Regions from separate parts of the Alishewanella sp. HH-ZS genome, predicted to be linked through region 3. Evidence: predicted binding sites of a transcription regulator. Region 3 holds the regulator's gene; each other region holds the start of a gene.
What was found. Region 3 encodes MetJ, which represses methionine synthesis genes. Its sites were predicted from a motif close to TAGACGTCTAGACGTCTA; they were not measured.
Positions count from the first base shown of each region.

Region 1: a site for MetJ is predicted at 4,751-4,768, ahead of metK (methionine adenosyltransferase). Genes of this name have one in related genera too.
Region 2: a site for MetJ is predicted at 8,149-8,166, ahead of A9165_RS12435 (cystathionine beta-lyase). Genes of this name have one in related genera too.

Region 1 is NZ_LZEJ01000004.1:5,256-15,652, reverse strand. It holds gene gshB (glutathione synthase) at 1-808, opposite strand, end outside; gene rsmE (16S rRNA (uracil(1498)-N(3))-methyltransferase) at 817-1,545, opposite strand; gene A9165_RS02430 (AbgT family transporter) at 1,663-3,243, opposite strand; gene metK (methionine adenosyltransferase) at 3,427-4,575, opposite strand; gene tkt (transketolase) at 4,971-6,968, shown strand; gene epd (erythrose-4-phosphate dehydrogenase) at 7,020-8,033, shown strand; gene A9165_RS02410 (phosphoglycerate kinase) at 8,073-9,251, shown strand; gene fba (class II fructose-bisphosphate aldolase) at 9,314-10,378, shown strand.
Region 2 is NZ_LZEJ01000031.1:20,381-30,777, forward strand. It holds gene A9165_RS12400 (pre-peptidase C-terminal domain-containing protein) at 1-903, opposite strand, end outside; gene fre (NAD(P)H-flavin reductase) at 1,279-1,986, opposite strand; gene A9165_RS12410 (2Fe-2S iron-sulfur cluster-binding protein) at 2,012-2,290, opposite strand; gene ubiD (4-hydroxy-3-polyprenylbenzoate decarboxylase) at 2,287-3,771, opposite strand; gene A9165_RS12420 (class II aldolase/adducin family protein) at 3,924-4,568, shown strand; gene A9165_RS12425 (EAL domain-containing protein) at 4,659-5,429, shown strand; gene A9165_RS12430 (TonB-dependent siderophore receptor) at 5,521-8,019, opposite strand; gene A9165_RS12435 (cystathionine beta-lyase) at 8,201-9,373, shown strand; gene A9165_RS12440 (TonB-dependent receptor) at 9,632-10,397, shown strand, end outside.
Region 3 is NZ_LZEJ01000022.1:31,153-41,549, reverse strand. It holds gene argC (N-acetyl-gamma-glutamyl-phosphate reductase) at 1-682, opposite strand, end outside; gene A9165_RS10295 (ligand-binding sensor domain-containing diguanylate cyclase) at 824-3,733, opposite strand; gene A9165_RS10290 (aspartate kinase) at 3,883-4,989, opposite strand; gene metB (cystathionine gamma-synthase) at 5,001-6,173, opposite strand; gene metJ (met regulon transcriptional regulator MetJ) at 6,354-6,689, shown strand; gene A9165_RS10275 (malic enzyme-like NAD(P)-binding protein) at 6,758-8,002, opposite strand; gene A9165_RS10270 (tetratricopeptide repeat protein) at 8,450-9,352, shown strand; gene rpmE (50S ribosomal protein L31) at 9,446-9,658, opposite strand; gene priA (primosomal protein N') at 9,768-10,397, shown strand, end outside.

The DNA of each region.
Region 1 (10,397 bases), on a different contig from region 3:
TTAAACCTTTGGCCTTTAAGGTTGGGCCTATGGCTTTGGCAATGGCCCAGTCGCTGTCTGACAGCGGACGGGCTTCGCCACGGCCGCCGGCGGCTAAATTACCACGGGTTTCACCCGAAGCGGGGATCCGTGCTAAGCAGTATGGCACAGGTTCGCCGTCAACCACTAAGATGCGTTTATCGCCATCGACAATTTCCGGAATATAGCGCTGCGCCATCGCATATTGACTGCCATGGGCGGTGAGTGTTTCTAAAATGACACTGACATTCGGATCTTCAGGTTTTAAGCGGAAGATCGAGGCGCCACCCATGCCATCCAGTGGTTTTAAAATCACGTCCTGTTCTTGCTGGTAGAAAGCTTTTAAGCGCTTAGGATCACGGCTGACCAGGGTTTTTGGCGTAAACTGACTAAACCAGCTGGTATAGAGCTTTTCGTTGGCATCGCGCAGACTTTGCGGCTTATTGACAATCAGGCTGCCGGCATCTTCGGCGCGCTCCAGCATATAGGTGGAGTAGATATATTCGGTATCAAAGGGCGGATCTTTGCGCATCAGAATCACGTTGAGCTCGCTCAGCGCCAGATCCTGTTCGCTACCAAAGTGATACCAGCGCGCCGGGTTGGGTTCGACACTGAGTAAGCGCGACCGGGCGCGGGCCTGACCTTGCAGTAAATACAGATCCGCCATTTCCATATAGTGAATTTCATAGCCGCGGCGTTGCGCTTCCAGCAGCATAGCAAAGCTGGAGTCTTTTTTGATATTGATGTCCGCAATCGGGTCCATCACGATGCCAAGTTTAATTGCTGTCATGCTTATCCTCAGGCGAGATCGCCAAATTGCAGTTGCAGGGCGCTGATCGCGGTCAGCGCTGCCGTTTCAGTGCGCAAAATTCTCGGACCCAGCGTAATACCGGTAAAGCCGGCGGCCGCGGTCTGGCTGACTTCGGTATCGGTAAAGCCACCTTCCGGACCTATTACCAACTGAATATCGCTGGCCGGAGTTAGGGTCTTAATGGTGGCGGCAGCGCGCGGATCCAAGGTCAGCCGTAAAGCTTTTGTTGGGGTGGTCAGCCATTGTTGCAGACTCACCGCCGTGTGCACTGTGGGCACCACACTGCGTCCGCTTTGCTCGCAGGCGCTGATCGCAATTTTTTGCCACTGCTCGGTACGTTTTGCCAAACGCTCGGCATCCAGTTTTACACCGCAGCGCTCGGTAAACAGCGGGGTGATTTCGGTCACGCCAAGCTCTACCGCCTTTTGAATGGCAAAATCCATCCGGTCACCACGGGAAATGCCTTGACCTAAATGGATACGCAGCGGGGATTCGACCGGATTGTCACTGCTGCTGTCGATAGTAACCCATAGCTGCTTCTTGCCGACTTCGCTGATGGTAGCGACATAGTTTTTGCCATCGCCATTAAACAATTGTAACGGCTGTCCCGCTTGCATGCGCAGAACCCGGCCGACGTGGTTGGCCGCGTCGTCACTCAGGACAAGCTTAGCGCCGGCTGGCAAGGCTGATGGCTGGTAGATTCGTATTGTTCGCATCTTGTCGTTCTGTTTAACTGAAAAAAGCATGAGGCTAATATTAACAGTGTTTTGTCTTAACCCGGCGCTAATCCATAAAAAAAGGCCCCGCAGGGCCTTAGTCAAAACGCGTGTTGCTTAGCGGTTGGGGATATAGTCGTAAGTCGCACCTAAACCCAGCGGAATATCCAGTGCCCAGAAGCCAAGCAGGAAGGCAGTCCAGAGTACCAGCATCGCAATAGAGTAGGGCAGCATTAACGCTACCAGAGTACCAATGCCGCTGTTCTTCACATACTTTTGACAGAACACAACGATCAGCGGGAAGTATGGCAGTAGTGGGGTGATAATGTTGGTCGAAGAGTCACCGACGCGGTAGGCGGCCTGGGTCAGATCCGGGGAAATACCCAGTTCCATTAGCATTGGCACCATGATGGCGCCAATCAGTGCCCATTTGGCAGAAGCTGAACCGACAACCAGGTTAACTAAACCGGATAAAAACACGATACCCACCAGCGTCATTGCCAGTGGCAGTCCCATGGCTTTTAATGCATTGGCGCCTTTTAACGCCAGTAATACCCCCAGATTCGACTGGTTAAAGGCATACAGGAACAGCGCACAGAAGAACGCCATCACGATATAGTAGCCCATACCACTCATCGCATTGCTCATGCCTTTGATGATATCACGGTGAGTTTGCACTGTACCGGCGACATAACCATAGACAATACCCGGTACCAGGAAGAATACAAAAATCAGCGTCACAATCGACTTCATCAGTGGCGAAGCGGCAACCAGCAGCGGGTTCATCCCCTCGGCAACTTGCTCAGCGGGTGCTGCCCAAGGCGTTGCGGCAGGTACAACAATACTCAGTGCCAGCAGGGCGGCCACGACAAACATCGAAATCACGGCAGCGCGTAAGCCTTTCCGCTCTTGTGCACTCAGTGCATCCATTTTCACCATCTGTGACGTATCGCCATCAACCTTAGTGGCTTGCAGGCGCGGTTCAATCACTTTATCCGTTAAAAACCAGCCGACTAATACAATCAGGAAGGTCGATGCGGTGGTAAAGATATAGTTATTTAGCGGGTTGATGGTAACAGTTGGATCCAGCAACTGAGCCGAAACCTGAGTCATACCGGCCAGTAACGGATCCAGGCTGGAAGGGACAAAGAACGTTGCCGAGAAACCACCGGAAACACCGGCAAAGGCTGCTGCGATACCGGCCAATGGATGACGGCCCGCAGCATAGAAAATTACCGCACCCAGCGGAATCACCAGCACATAGCCGGCATCTACCGCCACATGGCTTAGTACACCCACGGCAATTAACACTGGGGTTAATAACATCTTTGGCGTGACGGCCAGAATAGAGCGTAAACCGGCATTAATAAAGCCGGTATATTCCGCGACACCTAAACCTAACATCGCGACCAATACTACACCTAATGGCGGGAAGTTAACAAAGGTTGTCACAATATTGGAGGCAAACTGAGTAAGAGCAGCCCCGGATAGCAGGTTAACAATTTGCACCTGCTGTCCGCTGCGAGGGTCGATTTCGGTAAAGGTCATTCCGGAAAATAACCAGGACAGGCCCCAGACGATAACCATTAACAGTGCAAAGAGCACGGCCGGATCGGGTAATTTATTCCCGATCACCTCAATGGTATTGAGTGCACGGTTCATCCAGCCGTTATTCACGGCGGCGGTTTGTTCTGACATAGCAGTTCCTTTCTCTTTCTTTTTTATTGTGTGATTGCTAAGCGCAATCAAACCCTGGAGGCTAAAACGCCCTAATAATACACAAAAGCGCGCTTCGGGTAAGCGGCAAATCGGTTGTGGCAGCAAATTAAAACAAAAAAGGAGAGTCACCTCTCCTTTTTACGGCATTTAACCCGCTATCGGTTATTTGGCGTACTGACGTAACAGCTCAGCTTTATCGGTTTGCTCCCACGGGAACTCGTTACGGCCGAAGTGACCGTAAGCCGCGGTAGGCTGATAAATTGGTCGCTCCAGATCCAACATTTGGATCAGGCCATAAGGACGCAGGTCGAAATGCTCGCGTACCAGTTTGATCAGCTCGTCTTCACTCAGTTTACTGGTACCGAAGGTTTCCAGGCTGATTGAAGTAGGTTCGGCAACACCAATAGCATAAGATACTTGCAGTTCCAGACGCTCTGCCAGACCAGCCGCAACCAGGTTTTTCGCAACATAGCGGGCAGCATAAGCCGCTGAGCGGTCAACCTTGGATGGATCCTTACCAGAGAAAGCTCCACCACCGTGGCGCGCCATACCACCGTAGCTATCTACGATAATCTTGCGGCCGGTTAAACCACAGTCACCCATAGGGCCGCCGATCACAAAACGACCGGTTGGGTTGATAAAGAACTTGGTTTTGCTGCTTAACCACTCCGCCGGCAATACTGGCTTAATGATTTCTTCCATTACCGCTTCACGCAGATCAGCCGTGCTGATGGTGTCACAGTGCTGGGTAGATAATACTACGGCATCGATACCGACCGGCTTACCATCTTCGTAAATAAAGCTTAACTGCGACTTGGCATCCGGGCGTAACCACGGCAGGGTACCGTCTTTGCGCACCTGGGCCTGACGCTGCACCAGACGGTGTGAATAGGTAATAGGTGCCGGCATCAGCACGTCAGTTTCGTTACTGGCGTAGCCAAACATTAACCCCTGGTCACCCGCGCCTTGCTCACGCGGATCAGCTTTATCTACACCCTGATTGATATCGGGTGATTGTTTACCAATAGCATTTAATACAGCGCAAGAGTCGGCATCAAAACCCATATCGGAGTGGGTATAGCCAATTTCACGTACGGTTTTGCGTACCAGCTCTTCGATATCAACCCAGGCAGAAGTCGTGATTTCGCCACCGACTAACACCATACCTGTTTTAACGAAGGTCTCACAGGCAACACGCGCCTTGCTGTCTTGTTCCAGGATCGCATCCAGTACCGCATCGGAAATCTGATCAGCGATTTTATCCGGATGCCCTTCAGATACAGACTCAGACGTGAAAATATGTTGTGCCATCTGTTAGTTTCCACCACGTTAGTTAATACATAAAGCGCCGTGACACTGTCACAGCGCTGTGATTAAGCAGGCGCAGCAATTGCCAACTCACAATATAACTCAAAATGTATAGCCGGCAGGCGCCAAAAAAATAGCCGCTTATTTTAGTGAAAGCCCCCGGCGATTACCAGAAAAATTTACGCCCAGACGTCTTTCATGCCGGAAATTACGTAAACCTTAGCTGCCGGATCACTGCGCTGCAAAAAAGGTCACAGATAATCATTTGCCATCTGACGGCGGCTGGGTGAAAATACGGCCATCTAAACCCCCACAGTAATCATTTTAGTAACAGCCTGTGTCGGGTTACACTGCGAACCTCAAGTCTGAATTATCAGCGCAATTTGTCAGGAGTCTGCATGCCATCTCGTAAACAACTCGCCAATGCCATCCGTGCCTTAAGTATGGACGCGGTGCAAAAAGCTAAATCTGGCCACCCAGGCGCCCCAATGGGGATGGCCGATATTGCCGAAGTGTTATGGCGTGACTATCTGAAACATAACCCGCAAAACCCGGGCTGGGCCGACCGGGACCGCTTTGTGCTGTCGAATGGTCACGGCTCGATGCTGATTTACTCTTTATTACATCTGACCGGGTATGACTTATCGATAGAAGATTTAAAGCAATTCCGCCAGCTGCACTCGAAAACCCCGGGTCACCCTGAATTTGGCTATGCACCCGGTGTTGAAACCACTACCGGGCCGCTGGGGCAGGGTATTACCAATGCCGTGGGCATGGCGCTGGCCGAAAAAGCGCTGGCGGCGCAGTTTAACCGCCCCGGTTTTGACATGGTGGACCACTATACTTATGTGTTCCTGGGCGATGGCTGTTTAATGGAAGGGATTTCGCACGAAGCCTGTTCGCTGGCAGGTACCCTTGGCCTGGGTAAGCTGATTGCGTTTTGGGATGATAACGGTATTTCGATTGATGGCCATGTTGAAGGCTGGTTTACCGATAATACCCCGGCGCGCTTTGAAGCCTACGGCTGGCATGTCGTGGCCAATGTTGATGGCCATAATCCGGAAGCGATTAAAGCGGCCATTGAACAGGCACGCGCCGTGACCGACAAACCGACACTGATCTGTACCAAGACCGTGATCGGTTATGGCGCACCGAATAAAGGTGGCAGCCATGACTGCCATGGCGCACCGCTGGGTGAAGCGGAAATTGCCGCTGCCCGCGAATTTTTACAATGGCCTTATGCCCCCTTTGAAATCCCGGCGGATATCTATGCTGACTGGGATGCCAAGGCAGCCGGTGCGGCAGCAGAACAAAGCTGGCAACAGCGCTTTACTGCATACGAAAAAGCTTATCCGGAACTGGCCGCCGAGTTTAAGCGTCGTCATGCCGGTACCTTACCTGCCGATTGGGCAGCACAAAGTCAGGCGTATATTGAGCAATTACAAGCTAACCCGGCAACTATCGCCACCCGTAAGGCATCACAAAATGCGCTGAATGCCTTTGGCCCGCTATTACCGGAGTTTATGGGGGGCTCTGCCGACTTAGCCGGCTCCAACCTGACCATTTGGTCTGGCTCTAAGCCGCTGACCAGAGACGATGCCGCCGGTAACTATGTTTACTACGGAGTGCGCGAATTTGGTATGTCGGCCATGATGAATGGTATCGCGCTGCATGGTGGCTTTGTGCCTTACGGCGCGACCTTCCTGATGTTTATGGAATATGCCCGTAATGCAGTGCGGATGGCAGCGTTAATGAAGCAAAGAGTGATCTTTGTTTATACCCACGATTCAATTGGTTTGGGTGAAGACGGTCCAACGCATCAACCGGTCGAGCAGCTGGCCAGCTTACGTGTTACCCCGAATCTGATGAACTGGCGCCCTTGCGATCAGGTAGAATCAGCGGTGGCCTGGCAGCAAGCGATTGAGCGCCAAGATGGCCCAAGTTCGCTGATTTTTACCCGCCAGAACCTGGTACAGCAGCCGCGTACCGCAGCACAACTGGCCGCGATTAAGCGCGGCGGCTATGTGCTGCTGGACTCTGCCGCGACGCCTGAGCTAATTATCATTGCTACCGGCTCCGAAGTAGAGCTGGCGATGCAGGCTGCTAAAACGTTGCAAGCCGAAGGTAAGGCCGTGCGAGTTGTGTCTATGCCATCGACGGATGTGTTTGAGCAACAGGACGCCAGTTACCGTGAAGCCGTGCTGCCAGCCAGTGTCAGCAAGCGGATTGCGGTGGAAGCCGGTATTATGGATACCTGGTATAAATACGTTGGTTTAAATGGCGCCGTGATTGGTATGCAGACGTTTGGTGAGTCGGCACCGGCTGAGCAGCTATTTGAACACTTTGGTATTACCGCCGCTAACGTGCTGGCGACTGCCAGAAACTTGCTGGCGTAATTCTGGTTTTGTAACGGGCCCTTACCGGGCCCGTTTTTTCATGCTGAGCTTATGACAATTAAACTGGCAATAAACGGCTTTGGCCGTATCGGTCGCAACATTTTGCGCGCCATTTATGAAAACGGCTGGCAACAGCAGTTGCAGGTGGTTGCGATTAATGAGCTGGCGCAAGCCGAAGGTGTGGCGCATCTGCTACGTTACGACAGTGCCCATGGCCGTTTTCGCTATCCGGTTGCGGCGATCCCGGGTGGCTTGAGTGTCGCCGGCGACAAGATTGCACTCTTTAATGAACCTGATCCGCTGGCGTTACCCTGGCGCGAGCTTGGGGTGGATATTGTGCTGGAGTGTACCGGTGTTTTTCACAGCCGGGAGCACGCCAACTGGCATTTGCAGGCCGGTGCCAAAAAAGTGTTATTTTCGCACCCAGCGGACGCCGATATCGATGCCACAGTAATTTACGGCATTAATCAGCATTTGTTAGACGCGCAGATGCAAGTGATTTCAGCCGGCTCCTGTACCACTAACTGTATTGTTCCGGTGATCCAGGTACTGGATCAGCACTTTGGTGTTGAAAGCGGTACTATTACGACCATTCATGCGTCAATGAATGACCAGCAGGTGATTGACGCCTATCATCCGGATCTACGCCGCACCCGTGCGGCCAGCCACTCCATTATTCCGGTGGATACCAAGCTGGCACTGGGGATCGAGCGGATTATGCCGCATCTGGCCGGGCGTTTTGAAGCCATAGCGGTGCGGGTGCCCACTATTAATGTTACGGCGATGGACCTTAGCGTTACCCTGCATCAGGACGTGACCATCGCCGAAATTAACCGGGTATTGCGCGCAGCCGGTCAGACCGCATTACAAGGCATTCTGGATTACACTGAAGCGCCGCTGGTGTCGGTTGATTTTAACCATGATCCGCATTCCTGCATTGTCGATGGCAGCCAAACCCGGGTCAGCCACAAAAGATTAGTGAAATGCCTGGTATGGTGCGATAACGAATGGGGCTTTGCTAACCGGATGTTGGATACCGCCAGAGTGATGAGCCAAAATTTTTAATTGCAACCTTAATTCGAGTTTAATCCCAGGGAGAGAAAGATGTCTGTGATCCGTATGAGCGACTTAGATTTGCACGGCAAACGTGTACTGATCCGCGAAGATTTAAACGTACCGGTTAAAGACGGCGTGGTAACCTCAGATGCGCGCTTAAAAGCCGCAATTCCCACCATTGAACTGGCGCTTGCCAAGGGCGCGAAAGTGATGGTGATGTCACATCTGGGCCGGCCGGAAGAGGGCGTATTTGACGCCGAATCCTCAATGCAGCCGGTAGCAGACTATCTGGCTAAAGCGTTAACGGCACCGGTGCGGCTGGTGGCAGACTACCTAAAGGGTGTTGAGGTTGCACAGGGCGAAGTAGTGGTGTTTGAAAACGTACGCTTTAATAAAGGCGAAGGCAAAAACAACGATGAGCTGGCGCAAAAACTGGCCGCGCTTTGCGATGTGTTTGTGATGGATGCCTTTGGTACAGCGCACCGCGCTCAGGCGTCGACTCATGGTGTCGCCAAGTATGCTCAGATTGCTTGCGCCGGCCCATTACTGACCGCAGAACTGGACGCTTTGGCTGCCGCTTTGAAAAATCCAAAACGGCCATTAGTTGCTATCGTCGGTGGTTCGAAGGTTTCTACCAAGCTGACTGTACTGGAGTCACTGTCTGGTATTGTTGATCAGCTGATTGTGGGGGGCGGTATTGCCAATACCTTTATTGCTGCTCAGGGACACAATGTCGGTAAATCATTGTGTGAAAACGACCTGATCCCGGAAGCACAGCGCTTAATGGCGCAGGCGAAAGCCCGTGGGGGTAATATCCCGGTACCCACCGATGTGGTAACAGGTAAAGCCTTTAGTGCCGAGACAAAGGCTGAGTTGAAAAACGTCGCTGCAGTAGCCGCTGATGATATGATTTTTGATGTTGGCCCAGCCACCATCGCTGAGTTAACGGCTATTTTGAAAAACGCCGGTACCATTGTCTGGAACGGTCCGGTTGGTGTGTTTGAATTTGACCAGTTTGGTGCTGGTACCAAGGCGCTGGCGGAGGCTATCGCACAAAGCGAGGCATTTTCAATTGCCGGTGGCGGTGACACCCTAGCGGCGATTGATAAATACGATGTGGCTGCCCAAATTTCCTACATTTCGACTGGTGGTGGTGCATTTCTGGAATTTCTGGAAGGAAAAACCCTACCAGCAGTGGCAATTTTAGAAGAACGCGCTCAGAATTAATAAATAACAAAAAAGAAAACTTTTTACCTAAAACTGTACCTTAGTATAAAAGAGAGGAAGCAATGGCTCTGATTTCCTTACGGCAAATGCTCGATCATGCCGCCGAATTCGGTTACGGCGTACCGGCGTTTAACGTAAACAACCTTGAACAGATGCGTGCCATTATGCTGGCTGCCGATAAAACCGATAGCCCGGTAATAGTGCAGGCATCAGCCGGTGCCCGCAAATACGCCGGCGCGCCTTTCCTGCGCCATTTAATCCTGGCGGCAGTGGAAGAGTTCCCGCATATTCCGGTGGTGATGCATCAGGACCACGGTACCTCATTAGCCGTATGTCAACGCTCAATCCAGTTGGGCTTTTCATCCGTGATGATGGATGGTTCCCTCGGCGAAGATGGCAAAACACCGATGGACTACGCGTATAACGTCGAAGTAACCCGCCGGGTCGTCGAAATAGCGCATGCCTGTGGTGTCTCGGTAGAAGGCGAGTTAGGTTGTTTAGGCTCACTGGAAACCGGTGACGCCGGTGAAGAAGATGGCATCGGTGCGGATTGTAAGCTTAGCCATGATCAGATGCTGACCGATCCGGAAGAGGCGGCGCAGTTTGTGCGTGAAACCCAGGTTGATGCCCTGGCTATTGCCTGTGGTACTTCACACGGTGCCTATAAGTTTAGCCGGCCACCAACAGATGATATTCTGGCGATTGACCGGATTAAAGCCATTCACGAACGGATCCCGGATACTCATCTGGTGATGCACGGCTCCTCTTCAGTGCCGCAAGACTGGCTGGAAATTATCAACGAATATGGCGGTGCTATCCCGGAAACCTATGGTGTGCCGGTCGAGCAAATCCAGCAAGGGATCAAATACGGGGTGCGTAAGGTCAATATTGATACCGACCTGCGTCTGGCATCGACCGGTGCGATCCGTCGCTATCTGGCGAAGCACCCGGCCGAATTTGATCCGCGTAAATATTTACAGGAATCCGTAAAAGCAATGGCGGATATCTGCGTTGCCCGTTATCAGGCCTTTGGCTGCGCCGGGCAAGGCAGTAAAATCAAGCCGTTGTCATTGGATAAGATGGTTGATTTATATGTGGCAGGTAAATTAACGCCGAACATTAAATAACCAGAATTTTTAATGCGCG
Region 2 (10,397 bases), on a different contig from region 3:
GTAGACCGTCTGACTTAAGACATGGTTGCCGGCAGAGGTACCACCAACCACACCACCTTTGTTATAGACATATTGAATCGCTGCGTCGACCTTAGTACCTTGCCAGTTACTGATATAACTGCTTTGGTCACCACCGGCAATCCAGACAAATTCCGCGGTACGGATCACCCAGTCAACATAGTCGCTGTTTGCTTTAGTGCGGCTATCGACAATTAGCGTCTCGACAGAGGCAGCGTTGGTTAAGCCTTGCAGATAAGTATTATAGGCACCGGTGCCAGTGGTACGTAACACAACGATATTGCCGCCCTGAATATGGGGCGCAACACGCAGACTAAACGCGTCATCCACATCGGTACCGCCACCCATCAGTAGTGCTGCCGGTTCGGTCAGGTTAACGCAGGTGTCTGTCAGGCTGCCTACCCGGTATACCGTTAAGCTACCTGGTTTGCTGGGTCGCGGCCCGTAGTTACAGGCTGGCGCCGGCGAGCCACCGCCACCCCCGTTAAATTGTACCTGTAACTGATAGTTACCTGTCCCGGCATAGCGGGTTACCTTGATATAGTGGCGACCGGCGGCGGCGGCCTTATAGGTGCCGGTCTCCGGATTGCTGGCGCTTTGTCCGGATAAAATATAGCTGCCACTATCCCGGTATAAGAACCAATCAAAATCTGCATTACTGCCATGGCTAAGACTCACGGTAATGTCACCGCTACTGCTGGTATCAAAGAAATACCAATCAACGTCATTGCGGCTACTGATACTGGCTTGTACCGTGACACCGGAGCATAAGGGGCCATTAGCCGCACTTTCGGTATTATTATTTTCAGCTTCCTGTGTCAGGCAGGCGTGCGCATGGCTACTGAATAACAGTACCAATGCACCTAGATGCATATATCTCTTCATTGTTGCTTCCTGTTTCTTGTTGTTATGAAAAAGCCCAGAGTGGGCGATAACCACACAGCAGAATGCCGGAAAGGCGTCTACCGTGTCGGTATAGGGTTAAACCGAGAGAGTTTTAGCGGTGATTTATTCGTCGAACCACTCGGATAAGTGGTAGTCAGTGGAGCAGGCATGTAGCCCCTGCCAGCGGAACGCCAGACAAGTCGCATCAGTATGATGAAGGGGCTTTGGCTGCATATCAAGATCGGTTAATAGATGTTATTTCAACTATTGACCTGAAATTGCAGCTTGTCAAGTTTCTAAAAGGCCTGCTTAAGCTGCCAATCTAGTGGGCGCCGCCAAATCGCTTAACTCTCAGGCGCCGTTTTTGGTCAGAATTCAGATATAGGCAAAGGCGTCGGCAAACATTTGCTCTCGGTGAGCGCCTTGCTCTGTGAAAGCTTCCCGCGCCACACCTGCCATCGCAAAGGGGCCGGCGATGTAAATATCGTAGGCCTCCAGCGAGACAAAATCCTGCAGTATCGCCTCGTGCACCAGACCGCTGCGGCCCTGCCAGGCAGCATTGGGTTCCTGCACGACCGGAATAAAGGAGTATTTGGCGTTGCTGGCGGCCCACTGCTGCAGCTCGGTTTGATAGTACAGCGCTTCTTCCTGCCGCACACCCCAGTATAAGAATACCGGTTTATCCTGCTTAGCGGCTGCTAAAGCCATTGCAATGCTATGCACATAAGAGAAACCGGTACCACCGGCCAGCAGGATCACTGGCCGTTCACTGTGCTCACGCCAGCCGGCATGGCCCAGACCGACCTCAACCTGAACCGCCGCCCCCTGATTAAAGGCCTGTTGCAAATGCAGCAGGGCGGCACTTGACCAATTATCGCCCGCTGGCGCGCCGATATGTAACTCCAGGTAGTCTTGTCCCGGGATACTGGCAATAGAAAACGGGCGTTTATCATCGGCAGTCAGGCAGAGCTGCAAATATTGGCCGGCAACGAAGCCCGTCGTCTGCGCCGGTTTTAGCAGCACTTTGCTGATAACCGGTGTTAGGGCTTCGATGGCAATAACCTGACAGGAAATAGCGTTCATAGGGCTCTCAAGGTTCAGGCGGCAGCTAGCCGCGGATAAAAGGGTGGTGCAGCTCTAAATCAGAGTCTGCAGTCGCCAGACAGCAATACACAAATTGCTGCTGGCGATCGGTTTCGGTTAATGGGTTAGGGTCGGCGTAACTGACACTACCACTGCGCAGTTTACACACGCAACTGGTACAGACACCCTGGCGGCAGCGGTGCGGGAAATCGATACCCTGCCGCAAGGCAGCGGCGAGGATACTCTCACCTTGTGCGACCTCAAAGGTTAGTTTTGCCGGTAGGATCCGTACCTGATAGCTCATGTTTTTTGCTCTGGTAAAGTGATACCCAATGACGGCCATAAGGCATCAATGCGCTGTTTAATCGCCGGATCCATGACGATAGGCTCGCCCCACTCACGGTTAGTTTCGCCTGGCCATTTATTGGTGGCATCCATCCCCATTTTTGAACCTAAACCGGATACCGGTGACGCAAAGTCGAGATAATCAATAGGGGTATTTTCCACCAGCGTGGTATCCCGCGCCGGATCCATCCGGGTGGTCATCGCCCAGATTACATCCTTCCAGTCGCGGGCATTGATATCATCATCACAAACAATCACAAACTTGGTATACATAAACTGGCGTAGAAAGGACCAAACACCCATCATTACCCGTTTCGCATGTCCCGGATATTGCTTTTTCATCGTCACCACCGCCAGCCGGTACGAGCAGCCTTCAGGTGGCAGGTAGAAATCGGTAATTTCCGGAAATTGCTTTTGTAAAATCGGCACAAAGACTTCGTTTAGCGCCACACCCAGCACGGCAGGTTCGTCTGGTGGCCGGCCAGTATAGGTACTGTGGTAGATCGGATCTTCACGGTGGGTAATATGGGTCACGGTAAACACCGGGAAGTTATCAACCTCATTGTAGTAGCCGGTATGATCGCCATAAGGCCCCTCAGGCGCCAGTTCACCCGGCTCGATATAGCCCTCCAGCACAAATTCGGCACTGGCAGGTACCTGCAGATCGTTACTGACGCATTTCACCACTTCGGTATTATCGCCACGCAGTAAGCCGGCAAAGCCATACTCCGATAAGGTATCCGGTACCGGTGTCACGGCACCTAAAATGGTTGCCGGATCAGCGCCTAAAGCCACCGCTACCGGAAAACGCTGCCCCGGATGCGCTTTTTGCCATTCAAAAAAGTCCAGTGCACCGCCGCGATGCGATAGCCAGCGCATAATCACTTTGTTTTTACCCAGTACCTGCTGCCGGTATATGCCAAGGTTCTGCCGCTCTTTATGCGGGCCTTTAGTGACCGTTAAACCCCAGGTGATCAGCGGTGCAGCATCACCGGGCCAACAGGTCATTACCGGCAACTTTGTAAGATCCACCTGGTCACCGCTCAGAACCACTTGCTGACAAGCGGCTTTTTTTACTTGCTTGGGTGACATATTCAGCACTTGCTTAAAGATTGGCAGCTTACTAAAGGCGTCTTTTAAACCTTTTGGTGGCTCAGGTTCTTTGAGAAATGCCAGGAGTTTTCCAACTTCGCGCAGCGCCGATACCTCTTCCTGGCCCATACCCAGCGCTACCCGCTTTGGGGTACCGAAAAGATTAACCAGTACCGGGGTGTTAAAGCCTTTCGGCTTTTCAAACAGCAGCGCAGGACCCTCTCCACGCAGGGTGCGATCGGCAATTTCGGTCATCTCTAATACCGGATCCACCGGTTGACTGATCCGCACCAGTTCACCGCGCTGCTCCAGTTGTGCAATAAAGTCGCGTAAATCTTTATATTTCATCTTTGCCCTTAATGTTGTCAGCCGCAGCCTGACAAAAGCTGACCGTATTATACATTGCCAGTCATTTCCTGCCAGTTTTGGCCTGCTATGCGGCTGGGGTAAGCCAGCACGGCCTTTTATAATGTCGAAAATAAGGTGACGCGGGTTATACGATGGCGGAGCAGGAAGGGGTTATAAAATTTCAGTTAAGTTATCAGCCGATGGCACTGCCGCCGGCGGTTAACATTGCTGAAATCAATGCCTGGCGCACCCTTTGCGTGCAGCTGGGCATGCTGGGTCAGCATCCGGCACGTTATGACAACTATGGTTTTGGTAATATCAGCCAACGGCTGGGGCAGTCGGCACAGTTTATTATCAGTGGCACCCAAACCGGTGGTAAAAAGGTGTTAACAGCGGCAGACTATGCGTTAGTTAGCCAGTGTCAGCCTGAACTTAACCGTATTGAGGCACTCGGGCCCTGTAAGCCTTCCTCCGAGGCTATGACCCATGGTCAGCTGTACTTACTGGAGCAAAATATTCATTTTGTGATCCATGCACATTGCCCGGCGATCTGGCACTATGCCGATCGTCTGAATTTACCACAAACCCGGGCCGAAATTCCTTATGGTACTGTGGCCATGGCGACAGAGGTTGGCCGGCTATTTGTGGAAACCGCGGTCGTGCAGCAGCGTATTTTTACTATGGCCGGCCATGAAGACGGTGTGGTCACCTTTGGTAGTACGGCGGCCGCCGCCTTTCAGGTGCTGGCCGAGTATTATGCCCTGGCGTTACGTTTGGGTGCTGAGCCGAATATTTAAGCGGCCAGCCGAAAAACTGCCTGAAAAACAAGCGCCGGTTAGTTTTTTCTGGTAAAACTAATCAAAACGGACAGCAGAGACCCTGATAAGATGCAGTTTCCGGCAAATATTAAACAACAAACCTGCAGTGACTGCCTGAGTGGCCAGGATCTGGGCTTTCAGATCCGCATGGCGTTTCAGCCAATCATAGACTGGCATGAGAAAACCATTATTGCTTATGAGGCGCTGGTTCGTGGGCCAAATGGCGAAGGTGCCGGCTGGGTATTTCAGCATATTAACGACGATAATAAATACTATTTTGACCAGGCGTGCCGGGTAAAAGCGATCGAAACTGCGGCCAAATTGGGCTGCAAAACCTTTTTGAATATCAATTTCTTGCCCAATGCGGTTTACAACCCGGAAACCTGTATTAAGGCAACCATTGAAGCCGCCGACACCTATGGCTTTGATCTCACTAAACTGATTTTTGAAGTTACCGAAGGCGAGCAAATTCCAGATAAGGCGCATTTAAACCGAATTTTCCAAAGCTATGCCAAACGCGGCTTTCAAACCGCGATTGACGACTATGGCTCGGGTTATGCCACGCTGGATTGGTTAATAGAGTTAAAACCGCATATTCTGAAATTGGATATGCAGCTGATCCGCAATATTGAGCAGAATCCGGCCAAGCAGTTTATTGTCGAGCGTACGCTAGAGCAGTGCGAGCTGCAGGGTACCAAGGTGTTGGCTGAGGGCATTGAAAGCCGTGCTGAGTTGGACTATCTGACCTCTGTCGGTATTCGTTATTTGCAGGGCTATTATTTTGCCCGACCGGAGCTGGAAAAGCTTGCGACTTTGGCTGAGATTAACGGTCTGGCTTAAGCACTGAGCTTAGCTATAACTGTCGCAGCTCATTACACCAACAGCAAAAACAAAGGCGCCTTGCGGCGCCTTTAGCATTTACAGCTTTAAATTAGAAATTATACGCCACTCGGCCATAGAACAAGCGGCCAGAACGTCCAAACGGTGAGTAGTTCGAAAACGAGGTGGCGCCTGTGGTATTCAGATTGATTGGGAATGCATCCGGATACTGGTCAAAGATATTGTCGGCGCCAAAGGCTACCGTCCAGTTATCGTTAAACTCGTAGCGAGCTTCCAGATCAACCAGTGTTTTAGGTGTTAATACAAAGTCGGTGGCTGCAGTGGTGCCCGGCGCTAACACCTCACCATAGCGGGTAGCCTTTAAGGTCGCGCTTAAACTATCAAAGCTCCAGTTTACCGTGGCACCAATTTTATCTTTCGGTGTACCTTTCTCAAAGGTCAGCACATTCACCCGACCAAACAGGGTTGGCGCCGGATTCAGTGCGGAAAGCTGTGAGGTCGCCGGCACCGATTTCACCTTGGTTTCATTGTAGTTACCTACCAAAGTGAAGTCGAATAAGCCGAGCTTATCGGTGGGTAAGGTCCAGTTAATGACCACATCCACACCCTTGGTCTCGGTGTCGACGCCGTTAATAAAGAAGCGGCCGCCACCAATACCGATAAAGCCCTGAGAAGTCAGATACTCACGCACATTATTCTGAGTCAGGTTTTCGGATAGCACGATCCGATCATCAATATCGATACGATAACCATCGATAGTGATTGAAACTGGTCCAACACGGAATACGGTACCCAGTGAGTAGTTTACCGACTCTTCTGCATCCAGGGCTTTAGCGCCCAGCGCCTGAGCTACCGGATCATTCACCGGGAAGGTGGTAATATCAAACGGAATACCGTTGATAAAGTTGGTAGAGGTAGCCGTAAAGTTCTGTTGCTGCAGAGAAGGCGCACGGAAACCATTCTGTACTGAACCCCGCACGGCAAAGGTATCGGTAAAGTCATAACGCAGTGCTGCCTTGCCGGTCACGTTACTGCCAAAGTCGGAGTAGTCTTCGGCTCTTACCGCTACTGAGCCCAGCATATTGTCGGTCAGATTCGCTTCCAGATCGACATAAACGCCAATGGCGCGACGGGTCGCCCGTACTTCGTTAGAGGGACGGAAGCCCGGGAATACCTGAGCACCCGAAGCAGTCGGTGCACCGTTTAACAGCACGCCACCATTACGCCAGGAATCCGGTTCACCGGCGAAAATGCCGTAACGCTCACGGCGCATTTCTACACCGGTTGCCAGGTTAAGCGGCGAGGCTAAACCATCAACATTAAAGGAGCGTACACCTGACAGGTTAAATACTGCCTGGCCATAACGATAGCCACCGGCATCAAACTCGGTTTTGCTTAACGGGCCAATTGAGCGGTTCAGCGTATTCTCGATGGTAAAGGCCATGCGGTTTTGCCCCCAAACCAGCGAGCTGTCTACTGTCCATTCACCGACATCAAACTCATAACCGACCGCCGCACTGGCGTCTGTGACATCAGGGGCAATAATTGGCAGGAAGCCATCCGGATGAATTTCCGGTACGTTACGCACGTCATTCGGTGTACGGAAGAAACCGGCAGAGCGTGCTTCGCGATCCTGATAGCTCAGCCAGCCATACACCTTACCATTTTCCAGGGTTTTACCGGCATTGGCGAAAAAGGTGAACTGGTCCAGTTCCGGCTCGCCATACCAGGCATTAAAGCGATTGACCAATGCTTCACGTGGATCAAACTCGCCATTGACTCTGTTGTATTGCTGGCGGTGATCCCAGCCACCGCGCTCAGTGCGCTCTGCCTCTTTATATTCTGCCGATACCGTCAGATAGCCGTTATTACCCAGTTCAAAGCCGCGCCAGCCGCTTAACGTCAGCGTTTCTCCATCTACCCGGCTGCGGCGAAGGGTGCTGGGCGCGCTCCAGGTGGCACCGGCAACTACCGGGGTAGTGGGTACAGTGTAACTGGTATCGCGCCAGGCATAGGAGCTGGTAAAGTTACCGCCTTCACTGGCTTCGCGCAGCCGCACGTTGAGTACCCCGGCGATTGCATCTGAGCCATATTGGGCTGAGGCGCCGTCACGCAAGACTTCAACCGAATTGATAGCAGCGGTTGGAATAGTATTTAAATCCACCGCCGATGAACCACGCCCCACAGTTCCATTAACGTTAACCAGGGCTGCAGCATGCCGGCGTTTGGAGTTAACTAATACCAGAGACTGGTCTGGCCCTAAGCCACGTAAGGTTGCCGGGCGCACCGTATCGGTGCCGTCAGCCAGGCCGGGACGTGGGAAGTTAAATGAAGGTAAAGCAGTGGACAGCACCTGGTTTAGTTCAGTGGAGCCGGCGCGGGTCAGGCTTTCGGCGCTGACAACATCAATTGGCACTGCCGTATCTGATACCGAACGGCCCGCTACGCGGGTACCGGTTACTACGATTTGCTCAATACGTTCGGCCTTTTCTTCGGTTTCAGTATTGCTGCTTTGTTGAGCCAGAGCGAGTGGGCTGGAAAGCACCAGCGTCACGGCTAACGCAAGAGGATGGGGCTTGAAGCTATGCATAGGTGTTATCTCCTTGTTATATTTATTAAAGCTAGAACCTCAATAACCTGGTGTCAAACCAGTACCACAATTAAAGATAGCGTGACGTTGACAAAATTATGACTTAGGATGTCGATAACTTAAAGGATACAGACTTCCAGATGTCTTTACTACGCCACTTTGGTCGAATTGGAGCACTAAGATGAAAAAAAATACCCGGTTAATTCATGCTGGCCGCAGTAAGCAATGGACAGGCAGTGCGGTTAACCCACCGCTGGTGCGGGCGTCGACCATCGTATTTGATACGATGCAAGAGCTGCGCGAGGCCACCAAACAGCGCGGTAACCGGGTACCCTATTATGGCCGTCGCGGCACCCAAACCCATTTTGCGTTTCAGGAAGCCATGTGTGAACTGGAAGGCGGTGCCGGCTGCGCGCTTTATCCCTGTGGCGCGGCGGCGGTTAGCGGTGCCTTGTTGGCCTTTTTAAAGCAAGGCGATCACCTGTTGATGGTCGACAGTGTCTATGAGCCGACCCGGGCGCTGTGCGATAAGCTGCTGGCAGGTTTAGGGATTGAAACCACCTATTATGACCCGCTGATCGGTGCCGGTATCGCGGCGCTGATCAAACCCAATACCCGGATGATCTTTCTGGAATCGCCTGGTTCGCTGACGATGGAAGTGCAGGATATACCTGCCATTTGCGCGGTGGCGCGGGCGCAGCAGATCATTACGGTACTGGATAATACCTGGGCCTCGCCGATTTTGTGTAAGCCCTTTGAACTGGGCGTGGATATCTCAATTCAGGCGGCGACCAAGTATATTATCGGTCACTCTGATGTGATGCTTGGCACCGCCAGTGCCACTGAGCAATATTGGCCACAACTGCGCGAGCATAGCTATTTAATGGGCTACTGTGCTTCAGCCGACGATGTCTATGCTGCCAGTCGTGGCTTGCGCACCTTAGGGGTGCGGTTAAAGCAGCATGAACAAAATGCGTTGCAGGTGGCGCAGTGGTTAGCACAGCGACCCGAGGTGGCGACGGTACGGCATCCGGCCTTTGCCGATCACCCAGGTCATCAGCAGTTTAAACGTGATTTTAGCGGTAGCAATGGCTTGTTTTCGTTCGTGTTGAGCCAAGGCTCACTAAAACAAGTGGAAGCCTTTATCGAAGGAATGCAGCATTTTAAAATGGGTTTTTCGTGGGGCGGCTATGAAAGCCTGATCACAGCAACCCTCAATGTGCAGGCTCTACGTCAGGCCAGCCACTGGCCCTACAGCGGGCCCTTGATCCGGCTGCATATCGGCCTGGAAGATCCGGAGGATTTAATCGACGATTTGCAGGCGGCTTTTCAGCGCTTTCATGCGGCCATATAGCATTGCATAACTATGCGATTCTGTGGCTGGCGCTGGCTAGGATTGTCTGCATTAGTGCAGCCTAAATCTGCTCTAAAAGCCAGCAGTTTGGTTTTTTCTTATTCAGGAACTGCATAAATACTCACCGATCGGTATTTTTCAGGCAGTTTTTGCTGGCGATTTCACCACAATTCCCTACAATGCGCGCCCTCTGCAGCAGTGCCGGCACAGGTACTGCTGAGTTGTATCAGCCACTGGCTGTTTTATTCAGGAGCAAGCATGTCTGTATCGTTATCCAAAGTGAATTCTTTGCGTTTAAGTGTGGTGGCCGCTGCCGTTGCTGCAGCCAGTCCACAGTGGGTTGTGGCAGAAGAAAGCCCGCAGGCGGCAACCGAGCGCATTCAGGTTACCGGTTCGCGCATTCTGCGTGAAGGCGCTATAGCCCCGTCACCGGTAACGGTGATTTCCGGTCGTGATCTGGTGGAAACCGGCGCCATGAATATTGGTGAAGTGTTAAAAGAATTACCGTCACTGGCTGCCACTTATTCACTGGCTAACGCAGGCCGTTTTATCGGTACTGCCGGCTTAAGCTTACTGGATTTACGCGGTATGGGCGCTTCCCGTACGCTGGTGCTGGTTGATGGCCGTCGCCATGTTGCCAGCAGTGCCGGCAGTGCTGCGGTCGATACCAACAGCATTCCTACTGCCTGGTTAGACTCGGTGGAAATTATTACCGGTGGTGCCTCAGCCGTATATGGTGCCGACGCGGTAACCGGCGTAGTAAACTTTAAACTGAAAAAAGACATTCAGGGTTTCGATCTGGTGCTAAGCCGCGGTTTTGCTCAGGATAACCCGTACGATAACCATAAAGCCTTATTATCCTTTGGTACCGACTTCGCTGCCGGCCGTGGTAACTTTGCAGTAGCCGCTGAGTTTTCTGGTCAGGAAGGGATGAACGCCACTGATCGCCGGCAAACCCGCACCTCTTATATGGCTGTCGCTAACCCGGCTGACCGTGATGGTCGTGATAGCAACGGCGTCTTTA
Region 3 (10,397 bases):
GGCCAAGGTTCTGCTCAATCTCCGGCCGGTGACGATGCTTGAAGAAACCATAGGCATTCAGGCCGACTTCGCAGAAAGAGGTGGTCAGGCTGGCTTTACGGCCTGCGCCCGATACACCGCTGGTCGCGCTGATCACCGGGATACAATCCGCCGCAACCAGACCGGCCTTTAATACCGGTAATAACGCCAGTGAACAAGCGGTAGGATAACAGCCGGGTACCGAGACCAGATCACCCAGCGGCTCAGTTTGCCATTCCATTAACGAATAGACGGCTTGCTCGAGTAATTCCGGATGCTGATGGACATAGCCATAGTACTGCGGATACAGCTCTGGCTGCTTTAAGCGAAAGGCGCCGGACAGGTCAAACACCTTAATCCCTTTGGCCAGCAGTTTAGGAGCCACCTCTTCACTGGCCTCATGCGGTAATGCCAGAAATGCTACCTCGATATCCAGCTCAGGGATCAGGCTATCCTGCCAGGGTTCCACCAGAATATCGACTTGACGGGCAAAACGCGGATATAAGCTGGCCAGCGGTTCAGGATCGCGGCCGCCAGAAGCGAAAGCATAACTGAGTTCAAAATAAGGGTTTGCGCTAAGTAAGGCACAGAGCTCTGCACCACTGTAACCAGCGGCGCCTAATACCGCACTGCGGATTTTCGGGGATTTTGAAATATCAGACATGAAATACTCTTACTAACTAAAACACAGGCTACCAGTTATAGCACAAACTGGCGCCTAGTGTAGTGGGATGGATATGCATAATCAAGAATTATTATGCTGTTTTTTTGAATTTTTATACGAAAACTGCAAGCTGGGACCTGCTCAGGAAGCAGTCTGTTGTGGCAGATCGGCCAGTACCAATTTGTTCCGCCCCTCGCGTTTTGCCTGATAAAGTGCATGGTCAGCATTCAACAATAATTGCGATAGATCTAACTTGTGGTTACTGGTTAAGCCAATACTAATGGTGATCCTAAGGTCGCTGGCAATATCGGATAAATCCATTTTCTCGATTTTTTGCCTCAGGCGTTCACAGACTTCTGCCGCATCCTGCAAACTGGTAACAGGTAATAGCATGGCAAATTCTTCACCGCCCCACCTGGCCAGTAAGTCGATGCTACGGCTTTGTTGTTGCAATACTGCCGCAACCCGCTTTAACACCTCATCACCGACCGCGTGCGATAATTGATCATTAACCCGCTTAAAATGGTCCACATCCAGCAACGCCAAACATAAGGTTGTCTGGTAGCGCTGTGAACGCAGATATTCGTGTTGTAGGGCTTCATCAAAAGCACGACGGTTTGCCAGGCCCGTTAGCGCATCCTGTCTGGCTAATAACTGTAACTCTGAGGTCTGCTCAGCGACCAGCTTACGCAAGCGCAGCTCGCTGTGACGCAGGCTGCTCAGGCGCCAGCGGATCGCCAAAAACAGACTGCCAGCCAACAATACTAATAACAAGAGTTGAAAACCGCCGCGCTGCCACAGTTGGGGCAGTAAGGTGAACTCAACAATCGCCTCATTTTTACTCCAGTCACCACCGGGATAAGCAGCAGCAACCCGGAAACGGTAGGATCCCGGTGGTAAGTTGGTGTACTCAGCACTGATGGCGGCGCCACGGTTTACCCACTGACTATCAAAGCCTTCCAGCAGAGTGCGGTATTGGATCCGTTGCGACATCACATAACCCAAACCGGCATATTGAAACTCAATACGGTTTGTACCCGGAGCCAGCCGGTGCGTTTGCCGCAGTGCCAGCGACTCTCCATCGACAATTAGCTCTTCAACAACGACGGGAGGGGTTAGCCGCGCGAATTGTTGCAAGCGCTCTGGCTGCACCCGGCTAACGCCCATGGAGGTCGCGATCCAAACCGAACCATCATGGTGCACCGTTGCAGCTTTGGCGGAGCCACCATTGGCCTGAGCACTGGCCATGCCATCACTCTCGCCATATAACTCAATATCAATCCAGCCCCGCTGTCCGTTAACGATTTCCAGCGCTTGCTGCCGGTTTAGCCTTAATACACCGCGATTACTGCTAACCCAGAAATGCCCTTGTTGGTCTAATACCAACTGGAATAACTTATCAAACGGCATGCCCTGCGCCCGGCCTATCATGCTGATTTTATCGGTCTGTAAGTGATATGCCAGTAACCCACGATCGGTACTCATCCACAATAAGCCAGCTTCTTTATCTTCGGCAAAACCAAAGGCGTAATCAGCGTCATCGAAACGACTCAGATCTAAACGCTGCAACTCACCTGTTGCAGACAGCACTGCAACACCGGCCCCGCTACCAATAAAGATCCGCTGATCGGAACTCTGATACAGCCCCATTATAAAGGGGCTGGGCAGGCCCTGTTCCCGGCCATACAGCTTATCACCGGCAGCGCTCAGCCAGACAGCTCCAAGCGCCGTACCAACCCAGACACTGCCATCTGCCAGCGGCAATACCGCCCGCACCTCGTTCGCCGGCAAGCGGTTGTCAGCATGAAAATGTTGTACGACCTTGTCGTCGCGAAGCTGGACCAGGCCATCGGCATAGGTACCGGCCCACAAACTGCCATCAGGCCCCTCGGCCAGGCTCAATACTGACTGACCGACACTGACAGTACTTAAATCTAAGCGGCTTAATTTGCCATCGCAGTAACGATTTAATCCGCCGCTGCTGCCAATGTACAGACAGCCATCGGAATGCGATAACACAGTCCGGACAAAGTTACTGGCCAGGCCCTGCTCGGTAGTAAAGGTACTGAAAGGAGCATCACGCAAGCGGAATACACCGCCGTTAGTGCCAACCCAGATACTATTCTCTTTATCCAGTAACAGCGCCAGTACCCTGTTATTCGGTAAGCCCTGGCGGATATCCAGCTGCTCGGTCACGCCACGGGCTTGCCGGAATAATCCCCGATCAACGGTACCGATCCATAAAATATCCGGGCCTTGTGGCAATAATGACGAAACCGGCACATTGGCCAATAAGGATAGCGGCTGAGCCTGCGGGTCGCTCAGTGCAAAAAGTCCGCGCTCAGTACCGACCAATAATTCATGCTGCCGCTCAAGTAGCGCAAATACCGGGGTACGTTGTAACTCGGCGGAAGCAACCTGTTGGATCTGCAGATCCGGATCCAGGAATACCAGCCCATCCGAGGTACCTACCCAAATCCGGCCAGTCGCGTCTTCCAGTAAACTATGTACCTGCTCTGAGGGCAAGCCATCAGCCCGGTGCCAGACCCGGCGCTGGCCAGCTTCATCCTGCAAATACAAGCCTTTACCTTCAGTGGCGATCCACAATCGACGCTGACTATCCAGCAGCACCCGGTTAATCAGTACCCCCAGCGGCGGATAGGCGTGCCAGACACCATTGCTAACTTTGACTAATCCGCCGCGGGAACCGGCAATCCAAAGATCTTGCTGCCAATCGACATGGAAAGTTCTGACCCCGACATCCGGTAAGCCAGTTTCCGGACTACGGTCAAAAATTTTGAATTCGCGGCCATTGTAACGCGCGACACCTTCCCAAGTGCCAAACCATAAATAGCCATCTGCGGTCTGAGCCAGCGCATTAATGGTGTTGTGGGGTAAGCCATCTCGGGTATTCAGGCTTTCTTTAAAATAATTATCCAGCGCCGGCACCGGGCCGGGCTCGGAATGAAATTTGGCAGGGGTAGCGCCAGCGCCGGGCGCGATGGCCAGAAAGATGCACAACAACCAGCAACACAGGTGCAATAATGGCATGCAGATAATCCATTCATCCGTTGCAGCAGGCAATACTGCCGTTATGCTCAGATTACCTGAGTTTTAGCTTAATTGCCAAGTCATACCAGCATTTAGGGCGTGTTGACGTTCGCTGCTTGTTTTTTCCGCAAAGATTAACACGCCTTAGACTAACGAACAGACTTCACTAACTCCGCTAAGTCTGCATGCAAACCACCGGCCGTTACCAACAGGCCGGCGCCCGGACCTTTCAGCACCAGCGGGTTCTGCTGATACCAGTCAGATGTGATAACAAAGATATTGTCACAGGGTGCCAATGCAGCCAGCGGCGCCTTGTTGTCCACAGCAACTAAACGGACACTGGCCTGTACCTGCCCGTCAGCTAAGCGCAGACTGGCGGCGTAACGCAGCACCTTATTTTCGGCAGTTGCCTTAGCATAAGCCTCAGCCAGCATCAGATCCAATTGCTGACGCTGACGCCAAAATCCGGCCAGATCACCGTCTGCTAACCCGGCAGGTAACAGTGGTTCCAGCTCAATATCCGCTAATTCTAACTCTGCACCCAGCTCACGAGCCAATACCAGCAGCTTACGCTGGACATCTTTACCAGAAAGATCATCGCGTGGATCTGGTTCGGTATAGCCCAGCTGCTGTGCTTGTAACACCAGTTCAGAAAAGGCTGTAGTACCATCATACTGACACAATAACCAGGATAGCGTACCAGAAAATACCCCGCTCACCTCGCGGATCTGATCGCCACTTTGTAATAACTCCTGCATCACCCGCTGTACCGGGATCCCGGCACCGACGGTGGTGTTACTCAACCAGCGTAAACTACTAAGCTCCAATGCCTGCAGGATCTGCTGATATTCAGAACCCGGCAAGGTAACACCTTGTTTATTGGCACTGATCAGATGACAACCTGCGGCGATAAAGGCCGGATAGAGCCTGGCAAAGTCCTGACTGGGTGTGATATCAATCAATACCTTGGGGCTGGGCAGTGCTGCCAGATAGGCAACTAAACTTGCCTGCTGATAAGGCTTGGCATCGCTAAAAGCACTGGACCAAGCCTGACTCTCGATGGTATCGCTGAGTAAGGCTTGGCGCGAGTTCAGGATAGCGCAAAGATTAAGTCTGATCTGGCCGGCAAAGCGTTGTTGCTGCGATGCCAGTAATCGTAAAAATTCGGCGCCGACCTTACCGGTACCGGCGACCACGATATTGAGCGTTGTCAAAGGCGCTGCGACACCCGATTTTACTTGCTTAAAATCACTCATGCTACTTCCACTTACTGCTGTTGTACCGCAGCCACGGCATCCAGTGCCAGAGCTAAATCGGCAATAAGATCCTGGGCTAATTCAATACCAACCGACGCCCGAATCAGTGTTGCCCCTATCCCGGCAGTGGCCTGGGCCGCTGCGTCCATAGAGGCATGGGTCATGGTCGCAGGATGACAAATCAAACTTTCCGTCCCGCCTAAAGACTGCGCCAGCGTGAAGTAGCGTAAGTTACTGAAAAAGGTGGTCAGTAAGGCTGGCGGGGCGCTTAACTCGAAGCTGCACATGGCGCCGAAGCCAGATTGCTGGCGCTTAGCAATCTGATGGCCGGGATGATCCACCAGGCCGGGATAGTACACCTTACCAATCAGCGGGTGTTGTTGCAGAAAGGCCACCACCTCGGCGGTATTCTGCTGCTGCAACTGCAAGCGAGGGGTCAGAGTCCGCAAACCACGTAAGGTTAAATAACTATCAAAAGCGCCTGCTGTGAGGCCAAGGCAGTTCGCCCACCATTTCAACTCGTCACCGCAGGCTTGCGTTTTACAGATCACCGCACCACCAATCACATCGCTGTGGCCATTAATAAACTTGGTGGTCGAATGCACCACCAGATCGGCCCCCAGTGCCAACGGCCGCTGTAATGCCGGCGACAGGAAGGTGTTATCTACCACGACCTTTGCGGTCAGACTTTTTGCCAGCTGGCACACCGCAGCAATATCAGTGATTTGCAGCAAGGGGTTGCTCGGTGTTTCCAGCCAGATCATCGCCGGTGCCGCCCGCTTAATCTGTTCAGGCCAATCCGGCTGTTGAAAATTGACAATCACCAGCTGGAACGCCTGCTTCTTCTGCGCCAGATTAGTAAAAAGACGGTAGCTGCCACCGTAGCAATCATGTGGGATCACCAAGGTATCAGCCGGGGTCAATAACTGCAGCGCTAACAGACACGCCGACATTCCGGTATTGGTAACAATGGCTTTGGCACCACCTTCCAGCTCCGCCAGGGCTTCACCGAGAATATCGCGGGTAGGATTATTCGAGCGCGAATAATCATAAGGACCGGGCTGACCAAAGGCCGGCAACTGATAAGTCGAGGTCAGGTAAAGGGGCGGCGTGATGGCACCGAAGGCGGTATCTTCAGCGATACCTGCCCGGGCGCTAATCGTAGCGGGATGGCGATGACTCATGCTTTAACTCTTTTAGATGTTTAGACGTCTAAAAGTATATTCATTATTAACTGGAAGTCAAACCATTTAGCCGTCTATAATCTTTATTTGTTGCACACTATTTGACTCACCGACAGAAAGCAGTAGAATTCCCGTTTTGCGCTACGCTGCAAAACAAAAATTAACGACAAGGGATCCCTTATGGCTAAGTGGAATGGTGAATATATTCACCCCTATGCAGAACACGGTAAAAAATCAGAACAAGTTAAAAAAATTACCGTCTCGATACCGCTGAATGTTTTAAAAGTTTTAACCGATGAACGTACCCGCCGCCAGGTCAATAATCTGCGGCATGCCACTAACAGTGAGTTACTGTGCGAAGCTTTCCTGCATGCTTTTACCGGTCAGCCGCTACCGGCAGACGACGACTTGCGTAAAGATAATCCACATCAAATCCCGGCTGAAGTCAGACAAATCCTGACCAGCATGGGTAAAGAAATTCCGGTGATTATCGAAGCCGACAGCGATGAAGAATAAATAACGCTAACCGGTTCGCAATAAAAAACCGCCTTTCGGCGGTTTTTTATTTACTGGCAATCATACTCTCAGGCATCAAAGTAGGCTGCCGGCATCGGGATCCTGGCTACCCCTGAGCTGACTGCCGCTTCAGCTACCGCACGGGCGACCCGTGGTAATAACCGGGGATCCATAGGCTTCGGAATAATGTAGCCTTTACCAAACTCCAGACTACTAACTTTAGCCGCCAATAGCACTTCCTGCGGTACCGGCTCCTTGGCAATAGCCCGGATCGCCTGCACGGCTGCCAGCTTCATCTCATCATTAATCACACTGGCGCGCACATCCAATGCACCACGGAAAATAAAGGGGAAGCACAGCACGTTATTCACCTGATTCGGATAATCCGAGCGCCCGGTAGCCATAATCAAATCACCACGCTCGGCGTGCGCCAGTTCAGGTTTAATCTCTGGATCCGGGTTGGAACAGGCAAAGATCACCGGCTTATCCGCCATCAGGCTTAATGCTGCCGGCGGCAGGACATCGGGACCGGAAACACCAACGAAGACATCAGCACCCTGCAACGCATCTTCCAGGGTCCTTTTATCGGTATTGTTCGCAAATAGCTGCTTGTACTGGTTCAAATCTTCACGCCGGGTATGGATCACCCCCTTGGTATCAAGCATATAGATATGCTCACGCATAGCGCCGCACTTGATCAGCAGCTCCATACAGGCAATGGCAGCCGCGCCGGCACCCATACAAACAATAATGGCTTTGCGGATATCTTTGCCCTGGATCTCCAGCGCGTTTAACAGGCCGGCAGCAGTGACAATAGCGGTACCGTGCTGGTCATCATGGAATACCGGGATATTACAGCGCTTAATCAGTTCCTGCTCAATCTCAAAGCACTCCGGCGCCTTGATATCCTCCAGGTTAATACCACCAAAGGTGTCAGCTATATTGGCGACCGTGGTAATAAATTCTTCAGTAGTGCGGTGCGATACTTCAATATCAATTGAATCCAGGCCGGCAAAGCGTTTGAATAGCAGCGCCTTACCTTCCATTACCGGCTTTGACGCCAGATGGCCCAGGTTGCCCAACCCCAGGATCGCCGTGCCGTTAGAGATTACGGCGACCATATTGCCTTTGGCAGTGTATTTGTAAATGTTGTCCGGATCTGCGGCAATTTCACGCACCGGTTCAGCCACACCGGGGCTGTAAGCCAGTGCCAGATCGGTAACGGTTTCGGCAGCTTTGCTGATTTCGATACTGATTTTCCCTGGGCGAGGTTCTGCGTGATAACGCAGCGCTTGTTCTCTGAAATCTGACATTCCAATTTTTTCCTGAGTAAGTGTAGGTACAGACTACGGCACTAATTTATAGGTTTTTTGTTATACAGCGGGCCGGTGGTCGGCTCATTCTAATGAGCTCTGATCTGGAAAAACACTGAAATCGTGCTGGACGTACCAGACTAAGGCAGTAACGTCATTACGACTTTGGTATAATTCGTAACCAGTTATAACAAGAAAATGCTCAGCCGCCAAGAGTTCTGGACATCCAATTATCTGCGCTGTGTTCTGCTTAGCAGGCGCTGACGAAGGATTTAACAGGCGAGCGCAGTTACTCAAACCTGGAATGGAACGCAAATTTGGCTGCGCCAGTTGCTCACATTATGTTAACCGACACACTTGTTTACAATCTGCTTCTGACCAAAACTTGACCCTCAGCCGTATGTAGCTAAAATCGACACCATTAACTGTTTTTTAACCAGAGGTTTTATGAAAGCGCTACTTTTAGCAGCCCTGTTGTGCAGCACTGCATCCCTGACTTTATATTCAAATACCAGTTATGCCAGCGCGGCGGATAATGACCGGGTATGTGCCGATACCGATTGCAGTAAAGAACTGCGCCGACTGATCAGATTGGCGCGAAGCGGCAGCGGTGATGCAGCAGCATTGGTAGCAATGGCTCACGCGACCGGCGATGGTCTGGAGCAAAGTAACGAGCAAGCCATTCGTTATTTGCGGATGGGCGTGCGCCAGCGCAACGCTATGGCGGTCTTTCTGATGTCCGACTGGCTTAGAAATGGTTTTATGCTGGAACAAGATCTTGCTGAGTCGCAACGTTTGCTTGATCTGGCCGTCGATCTAAAATATGCCCCGGCGCAATATGCTAAAGCGGTACAACTGCTGCAGGCTGAGCAGGATGACCAGTTGCCGGAAGCGATTAATCTACTGGAGTTAGCCACAGAGCAGCGACTGGCCAGTGCCATGTTGCTGTTGGCACAGTTAAAACAACATGGCGCCGGTGTCGAGCAGGATCTGCCGGGCGCCGCCGAGCTATACCGGAAGTTAGTGTTGGCCGGACAGGTATCCGCCCGTCCTTACTTGCAGGAAGTGACAGCTCTACTCGCTGCTGATCAGCAACACCAGACGTTGGTTGATGAATTACGGCAAGTCGAGAATATTGAAGTGATCCGGGTAACAGACCAGGCATTACAGGCTAATAATATGCTGGAAGGCATTGTCAGAAGGTTAACTGCCACCGGACAGTACGACAGCCGCTCGGTAGGAAGCCGGATCCGGGGCGTCAGCTGCGACCAAAGTGGCAGTAACTGCGGTGTTATCCGCCCGGATAGCAGCTCTGGCTCAATTTCTGAAGCCCTGGCGGGTGGCAAGTAAAACAAGTAACAAATGCTGAAACCTATGCTCTCGCTGAGCATAGGGCATAAAAAAACCGGAGCCAGGCTCCGGTTTTTTCGTACTTGGTACCGATTAACGGTTGCCCAGTACAGAGAAACGCTTCTTGAAGCGGTCAACACGACCACCAACATCCAACACTTTCTGCTTACCGGTATAAAACGGGTGGCAAGCTGAGCAAACGTCCAAGTGGATGTCTTTGCACAGAGCTGAACGGGTTTTGAAGGTATTACCGCAAGTACAGGTTGCAGTAATTTCTTTGTATTCCGGGTGGATACCTGGTTTCATGGGTTACCTCGTTAGGCCGTATCGCCATCTGGTCGCATTTTTTATCGCCAGACACCATACGTAATTACAGTTAATTTAGGGCGCGTAGCTTAATAGATAGCCGCTGAAGTTGCAACCAGAAAACCGGAAAAGCACAGAATTTTGTTTTGCTTGGCAAGGCGCACGCGCTTCCTTAAACTTAAAGCCTGATTTTGTTGCTATGGAAGCTGCTGTGACTGCGATCCGTGTTGCCCTGCCCGTACCCTTGCGCCAGCATTTTGATTACCTGTTACCGCCTGAACTTGAGGTGAGCATAGGCTGCCGGGTGCGGGTGCCCTTTGGTAAACGCGAATTGGTGGGGATTGTCTGGCAATTAGCGGTTAAACCCGACGTCAGTGAGCAACAACTTAAACCGGTGCTTGCCGTGATCGATCAGACGCCGGTCTTGCCAACTTTACTACGCCAACTCCTTAGTTTCGCTGCAGATTACTATCACCATCCACTGGGGGAGGTCCTCACGGCCGCCTTACCCGCACTGTTGCGTGAAGGCCGCCCACTCGCTGACTACCTGCCCCGAGCGTACCGACTGACCGACAGCGGTAAAGCCGCTAACCTGCAAAGCTTTTCGCGCTCGGCTAAACAGGCAGAATTGTGGCAGGCCCTGACAACACAAGCGCTGGATGAAGCGACCGTCAAAAGCCATTACAGCGGCAGTGCGCTAAAGCAATTAATGGCCAAGGCGCTGGTCGAGTCGTTCCAA